DNA from 4 places in the Streptomyces venetus genome. Region 1 is predicted to be linked to each of the others. Evidence: riboswitches for the same ligand, from Rfam matches in the RefSeq annotation. Region 1 holds a riboswitch; each other region holds the start of a gene.
What was found. A riboswitch is a leader RNA that binds a small molecule or an ion and turns the genes downstream of it on or off. The one in region 1 is predicted to bind cobalamin.

Region 1 (4,191 bases):
AAGGACCTGCCGCTGCTGATCGCCTTCGGCGTGCTGGCGGCGTACACGTACTCGTCGGGTCTACGGGCACCCGCGCTGATCGCGTTCGTGAAGGACACGCTGATCTACATCGTCATCGCGGTGGCGATCATCTACATCCCGATCAAGCTGGGCGGCTTCGACGACATCTTCGCCAAGGCGGGCGACGCGTTCAGCCAGACCAACCCGGCGACGGGCGCGCCACGCGGTGCGCTGGCGCCGCCGGAGACGGGCCAGTGGACGTACGCCACGCTGGCGCTGGGCTCCGCGCTCGCCCTCTTCATGTACCCGCACTCCATCACGGCGACGCTGTCCTCGAAGAGCCGTGAGGTGATCCGCCGCAACACCACGATCCTGCCGCTGTACTCCCTCATGCTGGGCCTGCTGGCACTGCTCGGCTTCATGGCGATCGCGGCCGGGATCAAGGTGCAGAACGGGCAGCTGGCGATCCCGCAGCTGTTCGAGACCATGTTCCCGGACTGGTTCGCGGGTGTGGCCTTCGCGGCGATCGGCATCGGAGCGCTCGTGCCGGCGGCCATCATGTCCATCGCGGCCGCGAACCTCTTCACCCGCAACATCTACAAGGACTTCATCAGGCCCGACGCCACGCCCGAACAGGAGACCAAGGTCTCCAAGCTGGTCTCGCTGCTGGTGAAGGTGGGCGCGCTGGCCTTCGTCCTCACCATGGACAAGACGGTCGCCATCAACTTCCAGCTCCTCGGCGGCATCTGGATCCTCCAGACCTTCCCGGCGCTGGTCGGCGGCCTGTTCACCCGCTGGTTCCACCGCTGGGCGCTGCTCGCGGGCTGGGCGGTCGGCATGGTCTACGGCACGGTCGCCGCGTACGGTGTCGCCTCTCCGACCCAGAAGCACTTCGGCGGCTCCGCCAAGGAGATCCCCGGCATCGGCGAGATCGGCTACATCGGCCTCACGGCGTTCGTCCTGAACGTGGTGGTGACGGTGGTCCTGACCTTCGTCCTGAGGGCCGTCAAGGCCCCCGACGGCATCGACCAGACCAAGCCGGAGGACTACACGGCGGACGCGGGCGACCCCGGGGTCCAGGTGGAACTCCCGCCTGCCACCGCTGGTTCCGCGCACTAGGTCCAAGGGCGCGGGAAACTGCGCGAACAACCGCATACACCCCCGCAGCGGGCCACCGTGACAAAGCGTCACGGTGGCCCGCTGCCCTGTTCGACACAACATCTGGGGGTGCCACCGGAACCCGGCACAAGATGTATGCTCATGCTCGCTGTCGCCGCAGGGGAATCCGGTGCGAATCCGGAACTGTCCCGCAACGGTGTACTTGTGCATGTCTGTCTCCAGGGACGTCACGCACAGGAGTCAGTCCGAGGACCTGCCGACAGCGCACCCGGCCGCCGGCCGGTGTGCCCTGACGTCCGGGCCTCGTGGAATGGGCCGGTGGACGCGACGCCGTGTGCGCTCGTGTGCTGCCCCCCGCCCTCGACGAGGCCCCGTGCCGAGCGAGGGAGAGCCCCACGTGACCATCGCGCCAGCCGATCCGGTCTCAGCCGCCGAGGAACAGCACGACGGTCCCGGTGCCGCGCTGTTGCGGACCCTGACCGAGCTGACCGCCGACCTCCCCGACACCGACCCCGGCCGGGTCGCCGCCGCCGCGTTGCGCGGCCGGTCGGCGCGAGCCGACGAGGCGGAGTTGCGGGACCTGGCGACGGAGGCCGCGGCCGGTCTGATCTCCGAGGACCCCGCCTACTCCCGGCTGGCCGCCCGGCTGCTGACGATCGGCATCCGCGCCGAGGCCGCCTCCCAGGGCGTCACGTCCTTCACCGAGTCCGTCGCGGTCGGGCACCGGGAGGGCCTCATCGCCGACCGGACCGCCGAGTTCGTACGGCTGCACGCGGCCCGGCTCGACGCGCTGATCGACCCCGTCGCCGACGACCGCTTCGGCTACTTCGGACTGCGCACGCTCCACAGCCGCTACCTGCTCCGGCACCCCCTCACCCGCAAGGTCGTCGAGACGCCCCAGCACTTCATGCTGCGCGTCGCCGCCGGCCTCGCGGAGGACGACACCGTCCGATCCGTCGACGAGGTCGCCGCGCTCTACCGGCTCATGAGCCGGCTCGACTACCTCCCCTCCTCCCCCACCCTGTTCAACTCCGGCACCCGGCACCCCCAGATGTCGTCCTGCTACCTCCTCGACTCCCCCAAGGACGAGCTGGACTCGATCTACGACCGGTACCACCAGGTGGCGCGGCTGTCGAAGCACGCCGGGGGCATCGGCCTCGCGTACTCCCGTATCCGCGCCCGCGGTTCACTGATCCGCGGCACCAACGGCCACTCCAACGGCATCGTCCCGTTCCTGAAGACCCTGGACGCCTCGGTCGCCGCCGTGAACCAGGGCGGCCGCCGCAAGGGCGCCGCCGCGGTCTACCTGGAGACCTGGCACTCCGACATCGAGGAGTTCCTGGAGCTGCGCGACAACACCGGCGAGGACGCCCGCCGTACGCACAACCTGAACCTCGCGCACTGGGTGCCGGACGAGTTCATGCGGCGGGTGAACGCCGACGCGCCGTGGTCGCTGTTCTCCCCCTCGGACGTGCCCGAGCTGGTCGACCTGTGGGGCGAGGAGTTCGACACCGCGTACCGGGCGGCCGAGGCGAAGGGCCTGGCGAAGAGGACCCTGCCCGCCCGCGAGCTGTACGGCCGCATGATGCGCACCCTCGCGCAGACCGGCAACGGCTGGATGACCTTCAAGGACGCCGCCAACCGCACCGCCAACCAGACGGCCGAGCCCGGACACGTCGTGCACTCCTCCAACCTCTGCACGGAGATCCTCGAGGTCACCAGCGACGGGGAGACTGCGGTCTGCAACCTGGGGTCGGTCAACCTCGGTGCCTTTGTCGACACATCGACCGGCGATCTCGACTGGGACCGGCTGGACGCCACCGTCCGCACCGCCGTGACCTTCCTCGACCGTGTCGTCGACATCAACTTCTACCCGACCGAGCAGGCCGGGCGGTCGAACTCCCGGTGGCGTCCGGTCGGCCTCGGCGCGATGGGTCTCCAGGACGTCTTCTTCAAGCTGCGTCTGCCTTTCGACTCGCCGGAGGCCAAGGCACTCTCCACCCGTATCGCCGAGCGGATCATGCTCGCCGCGTACGAGGCCTCCGCCGACCTGGCCGAGCGGAGCGGTCCGCTGCCGGCCTGGGAGAAGACCCGCACCGCCAGGGGCGTGCTGCACCCCGACCACTACGACGTCGAGCTCGCCTGGCCGGAGCGCTGGGCGGCCCTGCGGGAGCGCATCGCCACCACCGGCATGCGCAACTCCCTGCTCCTCGCCATCGCGCCCACGGCGACGATCGCCTCCATCGCGGGCGTGTACGAGTGCATCGAGCCGCAGGTGTCCAACCTGTTCAAGCGCGAGACGCTGTCGGGCGAGTTCCTCCAGGTCAACTCCTACCTGGTGGACGAGTTGAAGCGGCTCGGCGTGTGGGACGCCCGCAGCCGTGAGGCCCTGCGCGAGGCGAACGGCTCGGTGCAGGAGTTCGCCTGGATCCCCGAGGACGTCCGTGCCCTCTACCGCACGGCGTGGGAGATCCCGCAGCGCGGCCTGATCGACATGGCGGCGGCCAGGACCCCGTTCCTGGACCAGTCCCAGTCCCTGAATCTCTTCCTGGAGACGCCGACCATCGGCAAGCTCTCCTCGATGTACGCCTACGCCTGGAAGTCCGGGCTGAAGACGACGTACTACCTGCGGTCGCGTCCGGCGACCCGTATCGCCCGCGCCGCCCGGGCGAGCGTCCCCGTGCAGCAGACGGCACCGGACCCCGAAGCCGTCGCCTGCTCCCTGGAAAACCCCGAGTCCTGCGAGGCCTGCCAGTAATGACCACCCAGAACCTTCTCGACCCCGGCTTCGAGCTCACCCTGCGCCCCATGCGCTACCCGGACTTCTACGAGCGCTACCGGGACGCCATCAAGAACACCTGGACCGTGGAGGAGGTCGACCTCCACTCGGACGTCGCCGACCTCGCCAAGCTGTCACCGGCGGAGCAGCACCTGATCGGCCGCCTGGTCGCCTTCTTCGCGACGGGTGACTCGATCGTCGCGAACAACCTGGTGCTGACGCTGTACAAGCACATCAACTCCCCCGAGGCGCGGCTCTACCTGAGCCGCCAGCTCTTCGAGGAGGCCGTGCAC
Region 2 (4,191 bases), on a different contig from region 1:
ACGGCCTGGTGTTCGTCTTCCCGGGCGACCCGCAGCGGGCCGCGGCCACGCCGCTGCCCGAGCTGCCGGCCTTCGGCTCACCGCGGTACCGGACCATGACGTACTCCAAGACCGTGCGCTGCCACTACTCGTTCATGCACGAGAACCTCCTCGACATGAACCACCAGTTCCTGCACCGGGGCGTGGTCGGCAGACTCCACCCCGAACTGCTGGGCTACCGGAGCGACGAGCGCTCGGTGGAGGCCGGCTACCTGTTCACCCACACCGGGGGAAGACGCAGCCGCAGCGCCGGCCTGCTGGCCTCCGAGGGGGTCGGGGGCGGCACCGCCGATGTCATGACGATCCGCACCGAGTACCCGTACCAGACCCTCGAACTGGTGCCGGAGAACGCCGACCGCCCGGCCTTCCGCCTCTGGGCGGCCTACGTCCCCGAGGACGCCGAGCAGCGCAGGTGTCACGCCTACGGCCTGCTCATGATCGAGAAACCCCGGATCCCCGGCCTCCTCCACCTGGCCTGGCCGTTCGTCCGGCGCTTCACCGAGCGCGTGTTCGCCGAGGACCGCATGGCGGTGGAAGCGGAGCAACGGGCCTGGGACGAGCAGGGGGAGGACCGCAACCACGAGGTGTTCCCGCTGATCCTCGACGTCCGCGAGGTGCTGCGCGCGAACGGCGTCCCCATCGAGGCCCGGCCCGCGGGGTGCGGCGGCGCCTCGCTGTGCGGGGGCGCGCGGCTCTCCGCCGGTGCCCAGGGTCAGGAGTGACCTGACGCCGTGGCCGTGGCGTCCGGCTCAGCGGCTTCCGGTGTGTCCGGGGTGTCCGGCGCGTTGTCGTCCAGGCCACCGCGGAGAGCGGCGATCGCGAAGGCCGTCATGGACGCCAGGCCGAGCAGCGCGAGCGGCCCCCAGATCGCCGGGATCGACCAGAGCGGCCAGTCGTTGGCGGACTGCGCCCACAGCGTCAGGACGGCCGCGCCGGCCATGCCGACGCCGTGCCCCCGTACCACCGAGGCCGCCTTCGCATGACGTCGGTCGCCCCGCGCGAACAGGGGCCACCCCCCGCCGACGACGGCGGGCAGCCCGAACGAGAAGCAGATCAGGGCGCCGCCGAGACGGTCCTCGGGCCACCCGACCGGTGAATCGGACGTCCGCTGCCGCCGATCGCCGTCGTCCCGCACCTCGACGACATCCCCGTGCCAGATCAGGCCCACGACCTTGTCGCCCGGCTCCAGCTCCGACACCACCGGATCGGCGTGCGGGAACGTCACCTCCCAGGGCTTGCCGGAGGGCAGCACCAACTCCGCCTCGGGTGAGGCGTTCCGCTCCCCGCGGTGCGTGTCGGCCCTGCGGACGGTGAACTCCTGCTCCCACCGGCACCCCGACGCCTTCAGCTGGACCGAGGCGCACGCCGGCGCGGCACGGAACTCCCGCTCCCGGTCCAGCGCTCCGCGCACCTCCAGGGCACTGGCCACCCCGAAGACGAGAGCCAGAACCCCCATCAGCAGCCACGCCACGCTCCCCGCCGTACGCCGCTTCCCCGCCCCCACCGAGCCTCCCCGTTCCTCACACAACCCCCTCGAACCGTACCCGAACCCGCCGGCGGGGCCCTGCCCGTGACCGCCGGGCGAAGCCGTAAAGCCGGTCGGCAACTGCCGTCCTGCCCCGGCCCCATGGCAAGATGACCGGCGAACAAGGCGACGGCGGAACGAGGAAGCCGGTGTGAATCCGGCGCGGTCCCGCCACTGTGATCGGTGAGCCGTTCCCGACAGGCCACTGCCCGCGAGGGTGGGAAGGCCGGGACCGGCGTCGACCCGAGAGCCAGGAGACTCACGCGGTCGCCTCCTCGACGAACCACCGGGGCGGATCTCCCCGGGAGAGAGGGAAGGTGCGGCATGTCCGCAACGCCGGCCGGAGGGCTTCCGTGCCGCATCGTCGTGTGCCGGGACTGCTGCTGCGGCAGCGGCAAGGTGACCGGTGTCGACCACACCGCCCAGACCGAGCGGCTGCGCGCTGCCGCGCCGGTCCGGATCTCCGACTGCCTCGACGTCTGCGACCAGGCCAACGTCATCGTCGTCCAGCCCTCCGCCGCGGGCCGGGCGGCCGGCGGGCGGCCGGTGTGGCTCGGGCTGGTCAACGACCCCGCCGCGACCGAGGACATCGTCTACTGGGTCCGGGAGGGCGGTCCCGGTGTCGCCCCCCGGCCCGAGATCCTCGACCTGTACGCCTTCAGCCCGCTCGCGAAACGGCGCCCGGGCCGCTCATGAGGACCACCGGCAGCTTCAGGACTCCTTTCCGTGCATCAGGGCGGGGTCGACCGTGCTGGGGCGTTCCGACCAGAACGCGGGGGCCGTCAGTCGCCACACGACCATCAGGACCACGCCCGTGAGGGCGATGCCGATGCCGATGACGAGCGGTGGGCCGATCCCGAACCACGAGACGCCGCTGTAGGAGTTGGCGGGGTCGGCCATGTCCGACACGGACTCCACCAGCAGCCATGCCAGCAGCCCGGCACCGACCAGCGGGCCGAGGCCGATCAGCAGGAAGTCGCGGACGCTGCGGGTCAGTTCGCGGCGGTAGTAGACCGCGCACGCCAGACCCGTGAGCGCGTAGTAGAACGCGATCAGCAGGGACAGGGCGGTCAGGGAGTCGAAGAGCGCGTTCTCGCTGATGTGGAAGAGGACGAGGTACCAGACGATGGCGATGCCCGCGACCCACCAGGTGCTCACGTCGGGGGTGCGGTACCGCGGGTGGATGCGGCCGAAGTGCGCGGGCAGGGCGTGCCGGCGTGCCATGGACAGCCCGGTGCGCGAGGCCGGGATGATCGTCGTCTGCGTGGAGGCGAGCGCGGACGTCGACACCGCCAGCAGCACCACCCAGTCCCAGCCGCCCATCGCCTCCTCGGCGAGCAGCGCGAAGATGAACTCCTCCTCCGCCGCGTTCTCGGCGAGGTAGGCCGTCCCGGCGTAGGCCACGACCGCGAAGGCGACCGCGACGTAGGTCACCAGCAGCAGCACCGTCGACCACACGGCCGCCTTGCCGGGCGCGATCGCCGAGTCCTCGACCTCCTCGGTGAGGTTGACCGCCGACTCCCAGCCCCAGTAGATGAACACGCCCAGCAGCAGGGACGAGGTGAGCGGCGCCCCGCCGGCTCCGAACGGGTTCAGCCAGCTGATCTTCGGCTCGACGGAGTCCAGGGTGCCGGTGTCGGCGTAGACGCGGTACAGGGCCACCACGGCGAAGGCGAGCAGGCAGGCGACCTGCGCCAGGATGAGGACGTTCTGCACCTTGGCCGACACGTCGATGCCGATGACGCAGACGGCCGTCATCACCAGGATGAGCAGCACGGTGAGCACCTGGCGCACGACGTCGTTGTCGGCCCAGCTGTCCAGGCCGACGGCGAGCAGGAAGAAGGTCACGGCGACGTCCGCGAGCGACCCGACCACCAGCACACCCGTCATCGTGATGGCCCAGCCGCCGAGCCATCCCGCCCACGGTCCCATGGCCCGGGTGACCCACGAGAAGGTCGTGCCGCAGTCCTGGTCCACCTTGTTGAGGTAGTAGAACGCGGACGCGATCAGCAGCATGGGCACGAACGACGCGACCATCACCCCGGGGGCGTAGATGCCGACCAGCGCCACGACCGGGCCGATGACCGCTGCCACGGAGTAGGCCGGGGAGGTCGCGTTGAGCCCGATGACCAGCGCGTCGAGGAACCCGATCGCGTCGGGCTTCAGACTCGCGGACGGTGGCGGCCCCGCGCCCGTGATCTCGTCGGCCATGCGCTTCACTCCCGTTGTGCGTGGACGGCTCCATACAACAGGCAGGGGTGAGGCATTTTTGCCATTGATGGCGCTTTCGTGGTTTATGTCGGGCTCCGGTCGGCATCAGGAATCGCTTCCGCGTACGAGGTGCCCGGTACGGTTGAGGGATGCTGCCCGAGGTCACCGCCACCCGCTACATCGCGCCCCTGCGTTCCGGCGGCTCCGTCCCCGGCATCGTGGAGGCCGACGACCTGGGTACCTACGTCGTGAAGTTCACCGGCTCCGCACAGGGCCGCAAGGCACTGGTCGCCGAGGTCGTCGTGGGTGAACTGGCCCGGGCTCTCGGGCTGCGGTTCCCCGAGCTGGTCCTGGTGCGCTTCGACCCGGGAATCGCCGACAACGAGCCGCACCAGGAGGTGCGGGAGCTGCACGCG
Region 3 (4,191 bases), on a different contig from region 1:
GCGGGCGTCGGCGCGGTGCACGGCGACGTGCTGGTCACCAAGGTGCTGATCCCGGCGATCGCCGCGCCGCTGGTCGCGGGCATCGCGGCGATGTTCGCCACCCGGCTGACGTACTCCCTCGGGAAGAAGGCCGACGGCAAGGCGTCCGAGAAGGGCTACCGGGCCGGCCAGATCGCCTCGGCGGGCCTGGTCTCCCTGGCGCACGGCACCAACGACGCCCAGAAGACGATGGGTGTCATCACCCTCGCCCTGGTCGCCGGCGGCGCCGTCGCCCCCGACTCCGACCCGCCCCTGTGGGTCATCCTCTCGGCGGGGCTCGCCATCGCCCTCGGCACCTACCTCGGCGGCTGGCGCATCATCCGCACGATGGGCAAGGGCCTGACGGACCTTCAGCCGCAGCAGGGCTTCGCCGCCCAGACCAGCGCGGCGACGGTCATCCTGGCCTCCTCCCACCTCGGCTTCTCCCTCTCCACCACCCACTCCGTGTCCGGCTCGGTGATGGGCGCGGGCCTCGGCCGCAAGGGCGGCGTCGTCCGCTGGTCGACGGCGACGCGGATGTTCGTCGCCTGGGCCCTGACCCTGCCGGCGGCGGCCCTGGTGGGCGCGCTCGCCGAGTACGTCACCGGCTTCGGCGACTGGGGCACGGCGGTGGTGGCGGTCTTCCTGGTCGCCTCCAGCGCGGTGATCTGGAAGCTCTCCCGGCGTGAGGTCATCGACCACACCAACGTCAACGCCGCCGAGGAGACGGAGCCGGCCGGTGTGGTGACCACGGCGATGGCCGCGGTCACGCCGCCGCCGGCGGGCGGCACGGCATCGGAGGAGTCGCTGCCCACGTTCCCGGCCCAGGCGGAGGCCGAACGGGAAGCCGCCGCCACGACCACCACGTCCACCCCGGTCTGATCCCGCCCACGCGGTTACAAGGAGAACCTCTGCCATGAAGATCGACTGGGCGGCCCTCGGCTCCGTCTTCGGCGTCAGCCTCGTGGTCACCGTGGCCCTGGTGGGCCTGTTCACCCTCGGCATCACCGGCCTGTCCCGCCAGGAGCGGGCGGCCGCGCAGGGCGGTTCGGCCGGCCTCGCGGTCACCGGCGCGTACGCCTGCTTCGCGGCGTGTGCGGCGGCCGTCGGGTACGGGATCTACCTGATCGTGGCCTGACCACGACTGCTTGTCGCCGGGCGGCGCGGGGCTTCGGCCCTGTGCCGCCCGGTTGTCGTGTGCGGGTGTCGTGTGCGGGCGACTCGGCGTCGTACCGCCCCCACCCGGTGTGGGGTTCTGCACACTCTCCCCTCGCAGGTCAACGGCAAGTTGACGGCCGTTCGCGGCCGTGGTGGACTGCCGGGGCCAGTACGGCGGCAGGAGAGGAAGCCGGTGGAAGTCCGGCGCGGTCCCGCCACTGTCACCGGGGTAGTGATCCCCGGGAGCCAGGAACTCTCACCGCCGGTCTAGTCGAACCAGGGCGTGGACACCCTGAGTGAGGACATATCGCGATGCGCGGCTGCCGTTCGAGGTCGAGTACCCCGCCCCTGACCGCTTCCGTGGGCGGCTGAGCCCATGGGTGCCGGTCGCGTCTTCGCGTACGGCGCCGCCGCCGGCCTCATCGGTGACCTGCTGCTCGGCGATCCTCGCCGAGGGCATCCCGTCGCCGTGTTCGGGCGGGCCGCGGGTGCCGTGGAGCGGGTGTTGTGGCGGGACCACCGGGGGTGGGGCACGCTGCACACCACCGTGTGCGCGGGCGGTGCCGTCGCGCTCGGGGCCATCGCCGCACGTGCCGTCCGTACCTCCGCCGTCGCCTCCGTCGCGCTGACCGGCGCCGCCACCTGGGCCGTGGTCGGGGGGACTTCGCTCGCCCGGGAGGCGCGGGCCATCGGGCGGGCCCTGGAGGCGGGGGACGTCGAAGCGGCCCGTGCGCGGCTGCCGCATCTGTGCGGGCGGGATCCGCAGGCACTCGACGCCGACGGGATCGCCCGGGCCGTCGTCGAGTCCGTCGCCGAGAACACCTCCGACGCGGTCGTGGGGGCTCTCGTGTGGGGGGCCGTCGGGGGTGTACCGGGGCTTCTCGGCTTCCGGGCCGTCAACACCCTCGACGCCATGGTCGGGCACAAGTCCGCCCGGTACCGGCGGTACGGGTGGGCCTCCGCCCGGCTGGACGACCTCGCGGGGTGGCCGGGGGCCCGGCTGACCGCCGTGCTCGCGACGCTGGCCGGACCGGATCCGCGCGGGGCCGTACGGGCCTGGCGGGCGGACGCGGCGAAGCATCCGAGCCCCAACGCCGGGCCCGTGGAGGCCTCTTTCGCCGGAGCGCTCGGGGTGCGGCTGGGCGGGACGCTCTCGTACGGCGGGCGGGTGGAGCACCGGCCCGTGCTGAACACGGAAGGGCGTGCCGTCGACACGCACGACGTCGCACGGGCCGTGCGGCTGTCGCGGCGCGTCACCTGGCTCGCGCTCGGGGTGTGCGCCGGTGCGCGGCTGTTGAAGAGGGGGCAGTGAGTATGAGCGGTGGGCTTCTTGTCGCCGGCACCACCTCGGACGCCGGCAAGAGCGTCGTCACGGCGGGGATCTGCCGGTGGCTGGTCCGGCAGGGCGTCAAGGTCGCGCCCTTCAAGGCGCAGAACATGTCCCTCAACTCCTTCGTGACGAGGGAGGGCGCCGAGATCGGGCGTGCGCAGGCCATGCAGGCCCAGGCCTGCCGCGTCGAGCCGACCGCGCTGATGAACCCCGTGCTGCTCAAGCCCGGTGGCGAGCGCAGCAGCCAGGTCGTGCTGATGGGCAAGCCGGTGGGCGAGTTGAGCGCGCGCGGCTACCACGGGGGGCGCCAGCAGAAACTGCTCGGGACCGTTCTCGACTGCCTCGCCGAGTTGCGGGGCACGTATGACGCGGTGATCTGTGAGGGGGCCGGTTCTCCCGCCGAGATCAATCTGCGGCGGACGGACATCGTCAACATGGGGATCGCGCGGGGCGCGCGGCTGCCCGTGCTCGTCGTCGGCGACATCGACCGCGGCGGGGTCTTCGCCTCGTTCTTCGGGACCGTCGCCCTGCTCTCGCCCGAGGACCAGGAGCTCGTCGCCGGGTTCCTCGTCAACAAGTTCCGCGGGGACGTGAGTCTGCTGGAGCCCGGCCTGGACATGCTGCACGGGCTCACCGGACGGCACACCTACGGCGTCCTGCCCTTCCGGCACGGGCTCGGCATCGACGAGGAGGACGGACTGCGGGTGTCCCTGCGCGGCACGGTGCGCGAGTCGACCGTCGCCCCGCCCGTCGGGGAGGACGTCCTGCGGATCGCCGTCTGCGCGATCCCCCTCATGTCCAACTTCACCGACGTGGACGCCCTGGCCGCCGAACCGGGTGTGGTGGTGCGGTTCGTGGACCGGCCGGAGGAGCTCGCCGACGCCGATCTCGTCGTCGTCCCGGGGACCCGGGGGACGGTCCGCGCGCTGGAGTGGCTGCACGAGCGGGGGCTCGCCGAGGCGCTGCGGCGCAGGGTCGCCGAGGGGCGGCCCGTCCTCGGCGTCTGCGGCGGCTTCCAGGTGCTCGGCGAGCACATCGAGGACGACGTCGAGAGCCGGAAGGGGAGCGTGGCGGGGCTCGGGGTCCTTCCCGTCCGCGTGCGGTTCGCCCGGGAGAAGACCCTGACCCGGCCGGTCGGGGAAGCCCTCGGCGAGCGCGTCGAGGGCTACGAGATCCATCACGGGATCGCGGACGTCACCGGAGGGGAACCCTTCCTGGACGGCTGCCGGGTCGGGCAGACCTGGGGCACGCACTGGCACGGCTCGCTGGAGTCGGACGGGTTCCGGCGGGCCTTCCTGCGCGAGGTGGCGGCCGCCGCGGGCCGCCGTTTCGTGCCCGCGCCCGACACGTCGTTCGCCGCGCTGCGCGAGGAGCAGCTCGACCGGCTCGGCGACCTGATCGAACAGCACGCGGACACGGACGCGCTGTGGCGGCTCATCGAGTCGGGCGCGCCGCGAGGACTGCCCTTCATCCCACCGGGAGCGCCCGCATGAGCACTGTGTTGTTGTTGTCGACCGCCGACACGGACCTGCTGGCGGCCCGGGCCGCCTCCGGTGCCTCGTACCGGATCGGCAATCCGACCCGTGTGGACGCCCGGGAGGAGCTTCCGGCCCTGCTGGAGGGCGCCGACATCGCCGTCGTACGGCTGCTCGGCGGCAAGCGGGCCTGGGAGGACGGGCTCGCCG
Region 4 (4,191 bases), on a different contig from region 1:
ACCCGCGCCCGCACCTCCCCGTCGGGCAGACCGAGGTTCAGCGGACCGAACGACACGTCCTGTTCGACGGAGGCCGCGAACAACTGGTCGTCCGGGTCCTGCACCACCAGCTGGACGGTCGTCCGCAGCCGCGTCAGGCCCTTGCGGTCGTAGGTCACCGGCTGCCCCTCGACCGTCAACCGGCCCTCGTCCGGGCGCAGTCCGCCGCTGAGCAGCCGCATCAGCGTGGTCTTGCCGCTGCCGTTGCGGCCGAGCAGGGCGAGCGCACGCCCCTCGGCGATGTCGAAGTCGAGGCTGCTGAGCACGGCGGGGCCGTCCTCGTAGGCGAAGGACGCGCCCCGCAGGGCGACGAGGGCGGGCTCGCTCATGTCAGCGGCCTTTCCAGTGCGAAGGTGAGGACTGCCAGCGCCGCGAGGAGGGCACAACTGGCGGCCGTGAAGCGGACGGAGACGCGGGCTTCGGGCAGCAGGACGCGCAGCGTGCCGTCGTAGCCGCGCCCGGCGAGACCGGCCTGGAGGCGGGCCGCCCGGTCGAAGGCCCGGACGAACGCGGTGGCGCCGAGCCCGCCCAGCGAACGCCAGGCGGCGGCCCGCGAGGTGTGCCCGAGCCGGGCGGCCTGCGCGTCGCGGACCCGGCGCACGGAGTCCAGCAGCAGGAAGCTCATGCGGTACGTCACCAGCGCCACGTCCACGACGGGCGCCGGGATCCCGGCCCGGACCAGCCGCGGCAGCAGGTCCGACATGGGCGTCGTGAAGGCGAACAGCAGCACGCCCAGGGAGGCCGCGGAGGTGCGTAGCAGCAACTCACCGGCCCGGACCGGCCCGTCGTGGGCGAGGGAGACGAAACCCCCCGGGCCGCCGACCTGGACCAGCAGCGTGACCGCGCCCGTCACACAGAACCCCAACGGCACCCGATAGGCCCGCCACAGCCGTTGCCAGGGCACACCGGCCGGACCCAGCAGCACCACCAGGGCCGTCACGAGCACCAGGGCCGCGCCCGGCCAGGGCGGCAGCGAGACGGCCAGCACGGTCAGCCCCAGCCCGAGCACGGCCTTGTCCACGGGATGACGGCGGCGCCAGCGACTGCTGTGCGCCGCAGCGTCGATCGGCAGCACGCGACTCAGGCCCTCTCGACCGTGGACTCCTCGGCGGCGTCATGCTCCTGGCTCGCCGCGACCCGCTCCAGTGCCCGCTGCTCGCCCTGCCGCCGCCCCCGGCGCAGGCCGAAGTAGTAGGCGAGGACACCGGCGCCGAGCGCCGCCTGGAGGGAGAACAGGGCCGACTCGATCTCACCGGACGGCGGTTCGTACAGCGGCGAGAACCACGGCTTGTAGTCCGGCTTGATCTCGGTGATCGCCGTCTCGGCTTCGCCGTCGGAGCCCGTGAACGGCTCCTTCTTGTGGTCGCCGAGGCCGAGTGCGAGCGGCAGCACGGCGAGCGCGGCCACGAGGACCAGCAGCAGAACGTTGATCTTCGTGTTCCTGCTCATCGGGTCACCGCCTCGGTCCCGGCCTCGGTCCGGGACCGCTTCTCGGCGAGGAGCACACCCAGCCGGGTCAGTTCGCCCTTGCTGGACTGCACCAGCAGCCGCATCACGAGCACCGTCAGCAGACCCTCGCTCACCGCGAGCGGAATCTGCGTGACCGCGAAGATGGAGCCGAACTTGCCGAGCGCCCCCAGGAACCCGCTGCCCGGGTCGGGGAAGGCCAGCGCCAGCTGCACGCTGGTGACGCAGTAGGTGGACAGGTCGGCGACGAACGCGGCGAAGAACACGGTGACCATCAGCGGCACGTCGAACCGCCGCAGCAGCTTGTACACCGCGTATCCGGCCCAGGGCCCGACGATCGCCATGGAGAAGACGTTGGCGCCGAGCGTGGTGAGACCACCGTGCGCGAGCAGCAGGGCCTGGAAGAGCAGGGTGATGGTGCCCAGCACCGCCATGATGGGCGGCCGGAACAGGATGGCTCCCAGGCCCGTGCCGGTGGGGTGGGAACAACTGCCGGTGACGGAGGGCAGCTTCAGGGCGGACAGGACGAAGGTGAAGGCGCCGGAGGCACCGAGGAGCAGAGTGCTCTCGGGATGCTCGCGCACCTCACGGGTGAGTGACCGGGCCCCGTGGATGACGAACGGCGCCGACGCGACGCCCCAGGCGACCGCGTGCGCCGGAGGAAGGAAACCCTCGGCTATGTGCATGGCTCAGCAGACCCTCTCCAGCACCTCGTGGATGGTTGACGCGCCTTGGCCGGTCTCCTGGCTCACGGGTCCCACCGCCCGTACTCCGCCTTCCCGGGTCCCTGAGGACCCAGTGGCCGCCCGCGAGGGCCGGAGCCGGACTTCCCGATCACAGTGGCGAGGGCCGCACCGGCATCACACCGGATTTCCCGTTCACCAAGGCGTGGTGACAGTAGTGCCGGGACGAGGGCGATGACAAGCCACCCGAGGGGGCGCGCAAGGGGCGCCCCCCGGCACACCGGCGCAGAACTCCTCAGTCGTCGCCCTCGTCGTCATCGTCCCCCGCGCCCTCCTGGGACGGCTCGGGCTTCGCCTCCTGGGGCTTGTCCGCCTTCTCCGGCTTGGTGTCGCTCGTCTCCTCCGTCGGGGCCGTGGAGCTCGGTTCCGGGGCCGCGGAGGTCGGGGGAGCGGGCGCCGTGGTGGAGGGAGTGACATCGGCCACTGTGCCGACGGTCGGCGCCCCGTCGCCCGCCGGGGCGGACCCGAGAGGGTCGGCGGACTCGGCTGACGAGGGGGCGGCAGGGCTGCTCGCGGACGGGGACGCGTCGGGTTCCGTGCCCTGCGTCGCGGTGTCGTCGGGAGCGAACCACATCATGCCGGCGAGCATCGCGGCCAGGAAGAGGGCCGCAGCGGCGGCCGTCGCGGCCACGCGCGGCCGGTTGCCCGGCGCGTTGCGCGGAGCGGCACGACGTGAACGCCCCTCCCGGGCGGTGCGGGACCCCGTCGGCAGCGCGTACGTGGCCGGGGCGGAGCTCTCGGCCGCCGCGTACGTTCCCGGCTCGGAGGGCGGCGCCGGGAACGCGGCCTCCGGCAGCGGCTCGGGCAGACCCCGCCAGGCGCCGCCGGCGAACCACTCGGCGGTCTGCTGGGCCGTGGGCCGGTCCTCGGGCCGCTTGGCGAGCAGGGCGAGCAGGTAGCTCTCGAAGGCCGGCGGGAGACCGGTGACACCGAGTTCGCGAGGCGGCACGGGGGTGTTGTCGAGATGCTGGTGGAGGAGCGCCACGGCGGTGTCCGCCTGGAACGGCGGGCGGCCGCTGAGGAGCTGGTAGAGCACGCAGCCCAGGGAGTACATGTCGGAGGCGGGGCTCGCGGGCTTGCCCAGGGCCCGTTCCGGCGCCAGGTAGAGGCCGGTGCCGACGATCTGGCCGGTCGCCGTGAGTGCCGCGCCGGGATCGTCGAGGAAGCGCGCGATGCCGAAGTCACCGATCTTGAGCGTCCCGTGGACGTCCAGCAGCAGGTTGGCGGGCTTGACGTCCCGGTGCACGATGCCCTGCTCGTGCGCGGCGGCGAGTCCGGCGGCGGCCTGCGCGGCGAGGGTCGCCACCCGCTCGGCGGTGAGCGCGCCGGAGACGGCCAGCACTCCGGAGAGGCTGTCACCGTCGACCAGTTCCATCACCAGGAACAGCCGGTTGTCGTGCTCGCCGAAGTCCAGGACACCGACGAGGTTGGGGTGGTTGAGACGCCCGGCGGTCTGGGCCTCCAGACGGAACCGGGAGGCCGCCGTCGCGTCCGTGTCCTGCGGCAGCAGTAACTTGACGGCCACCGCCCTGGCGAGCATCTGGTCGTACGCACGCCAGACTTCTCCCATTCCGCCGCGCCCGATCTCAGTGTCCAGCCGGTAGCGGCCCGCTAGCAGCACTCGTCCTCGTCCTCATGCTCGTGGGAAGGTCGTCGCCGCAGGCGCAACTCCCCGCTTTCCCGCGGAGGTTGATGTGGGGGTGCCGCAGCCGACCCAGGATACTGGCGCCACGTGACCGCCGTGGCCACCCGTGTCAGGCGGCCGCGCCCTCCACCCGGCGCGGCAGCAGCGTCACCGCGAGGGCCGTCACGGCGGCGAGGACCAGCCAGGGCACGGCGGCCGGGAGGCCCAGGTCGAGCAGGAAGCCGGTGGCCGCGCTGCCCGCGAGCACGATCAGACCGGAGACGGACGACAGCGCACCCGTGTAGAGGCCGATCCGGC

Region 2: it holds a riboswitch for cobalamin, as region 1 does, so the genes downstream of both, ABEA82_RS22470 ((2Fe-2S) ferredoxin domain-containing protein) here and ABEA82_RS06005 (ribonucleoside-diphosphate reductase subunit alpha) in region 1, are expected to answer to the same signal.
Region 3: it holds a riboswitch for cobalamin, as region 1 does, so the genes downstream of both, ABEA82_RS36385 (cobalamin biosynthesis protein) here and ABEA82_RS06005 (ribonucleoside-diphosphate reductase subunit alpha) in region 1, are expected to answer to the same signal.
Region 4: it holds a riboswitch for cobalamin, as region 1 does, so the genes downstream of both, ABEA82_RS26015 (energy-coupling factor ABC transporter permease) here and ABEA82_RS06005 (ribonucleoside-diphosphate reductase subunit alpha) in region 1, are expected to answer to the same signal.

Annotation. Positions count from the first base shown of each region.
Region 1 covers NZ_BAABET010000002.1:244,311-248,501, forward strand. The annotation lists gene mctP (monocarboxylate uptake permease MctP) at 1-1,119, shown strand, start outside; cobalamin riboswitch at 1,255-1,394, shown strand; gene ABEA82_RS06005 (ribonucleoside-diphosphate reductase subunit alpha) at 1,517-3,877, shown strand; gene ABEA82_RS06010 (ribonucleotide-diphosphate reductase subunit beta) at 3,877-4,191, shown strand, end outside.
Region 2 covers NZ_BAABET010000006.1:544,513-548,703, reverse strand. The annotation lists gene ABEA82_RS22480 (Rieske 2Fe-2S domain-containing protein) at 1-761, shown strand, start outside; gene ABEA82_RS22475 (hypothetical protein) at 752-1,543, opposite strand; cobalamin riboswitch at 1,704-1,825, shown strand; gene ABEA82_RS22470 ((2Fe-2S) ferredoxin domain-containing protein) at 1,889-2,260, shown strand; gene ABEA82_RS22465 (APC family permease) at 2,276-3,775, opposite strand; gene ABEA82_RS22460 (HipA family kinase) at 3,925-4,191, shown strand, end outside.
Region 3 covers NZ_BAABET010000015.1:81,867-86,057, reverse strand. The annotation lists gene ABEA82_RS36395 (inorganic phosphate transporter) at 1-900, shown strand, start outside; gene ABEA82_RS36390 (hypothetical protein) at 935-1,156, shown strand; cobalamin riboswitch at 1,313-1,451, shown strand; gene ABEA82_RS36385 (cobalamin biosynthesis protein) at 1,553-2,488, shown strand; gene ABEA82_RS36380 (cobyric acid synthase) at 2,491-3,999, shown strand; gene cobN (cobaltochelatase subunit CobN) at 3,996-4,191, shown strand, end outside.
Region 4 covers NZ_BAABET010000008.1:179,044-183,234, reverse strand. The annotation lists gene ABEA82_RS26030 (energy-coupling factor ABC transporter ATP-binding protein) at 1-368, opposite strand, end outside; gene cbiQ (cobalt ECF transporter T component CbiQ) at 365-1,114, opposite strand; gene ABEA82_RS26020 (energy-coupling factor ABC transporter substrate-binding protein) at 1,120-1,488, opposite strand; gene ABEA82_RS26015 (energy-coupling factor ABC transporter permease) at 1,485-2,192, opposite strand; cobalamin riboswitch at 2,223-2,407, opposite strand; gene ABEA82_RS26010 (serine/threonine-protein kinase) at 2,485-3,819, opposite strand; gene ABEA82_RS26005 (MDR family MFS transporter) at 4,004-4,191, opposite strand, start outside.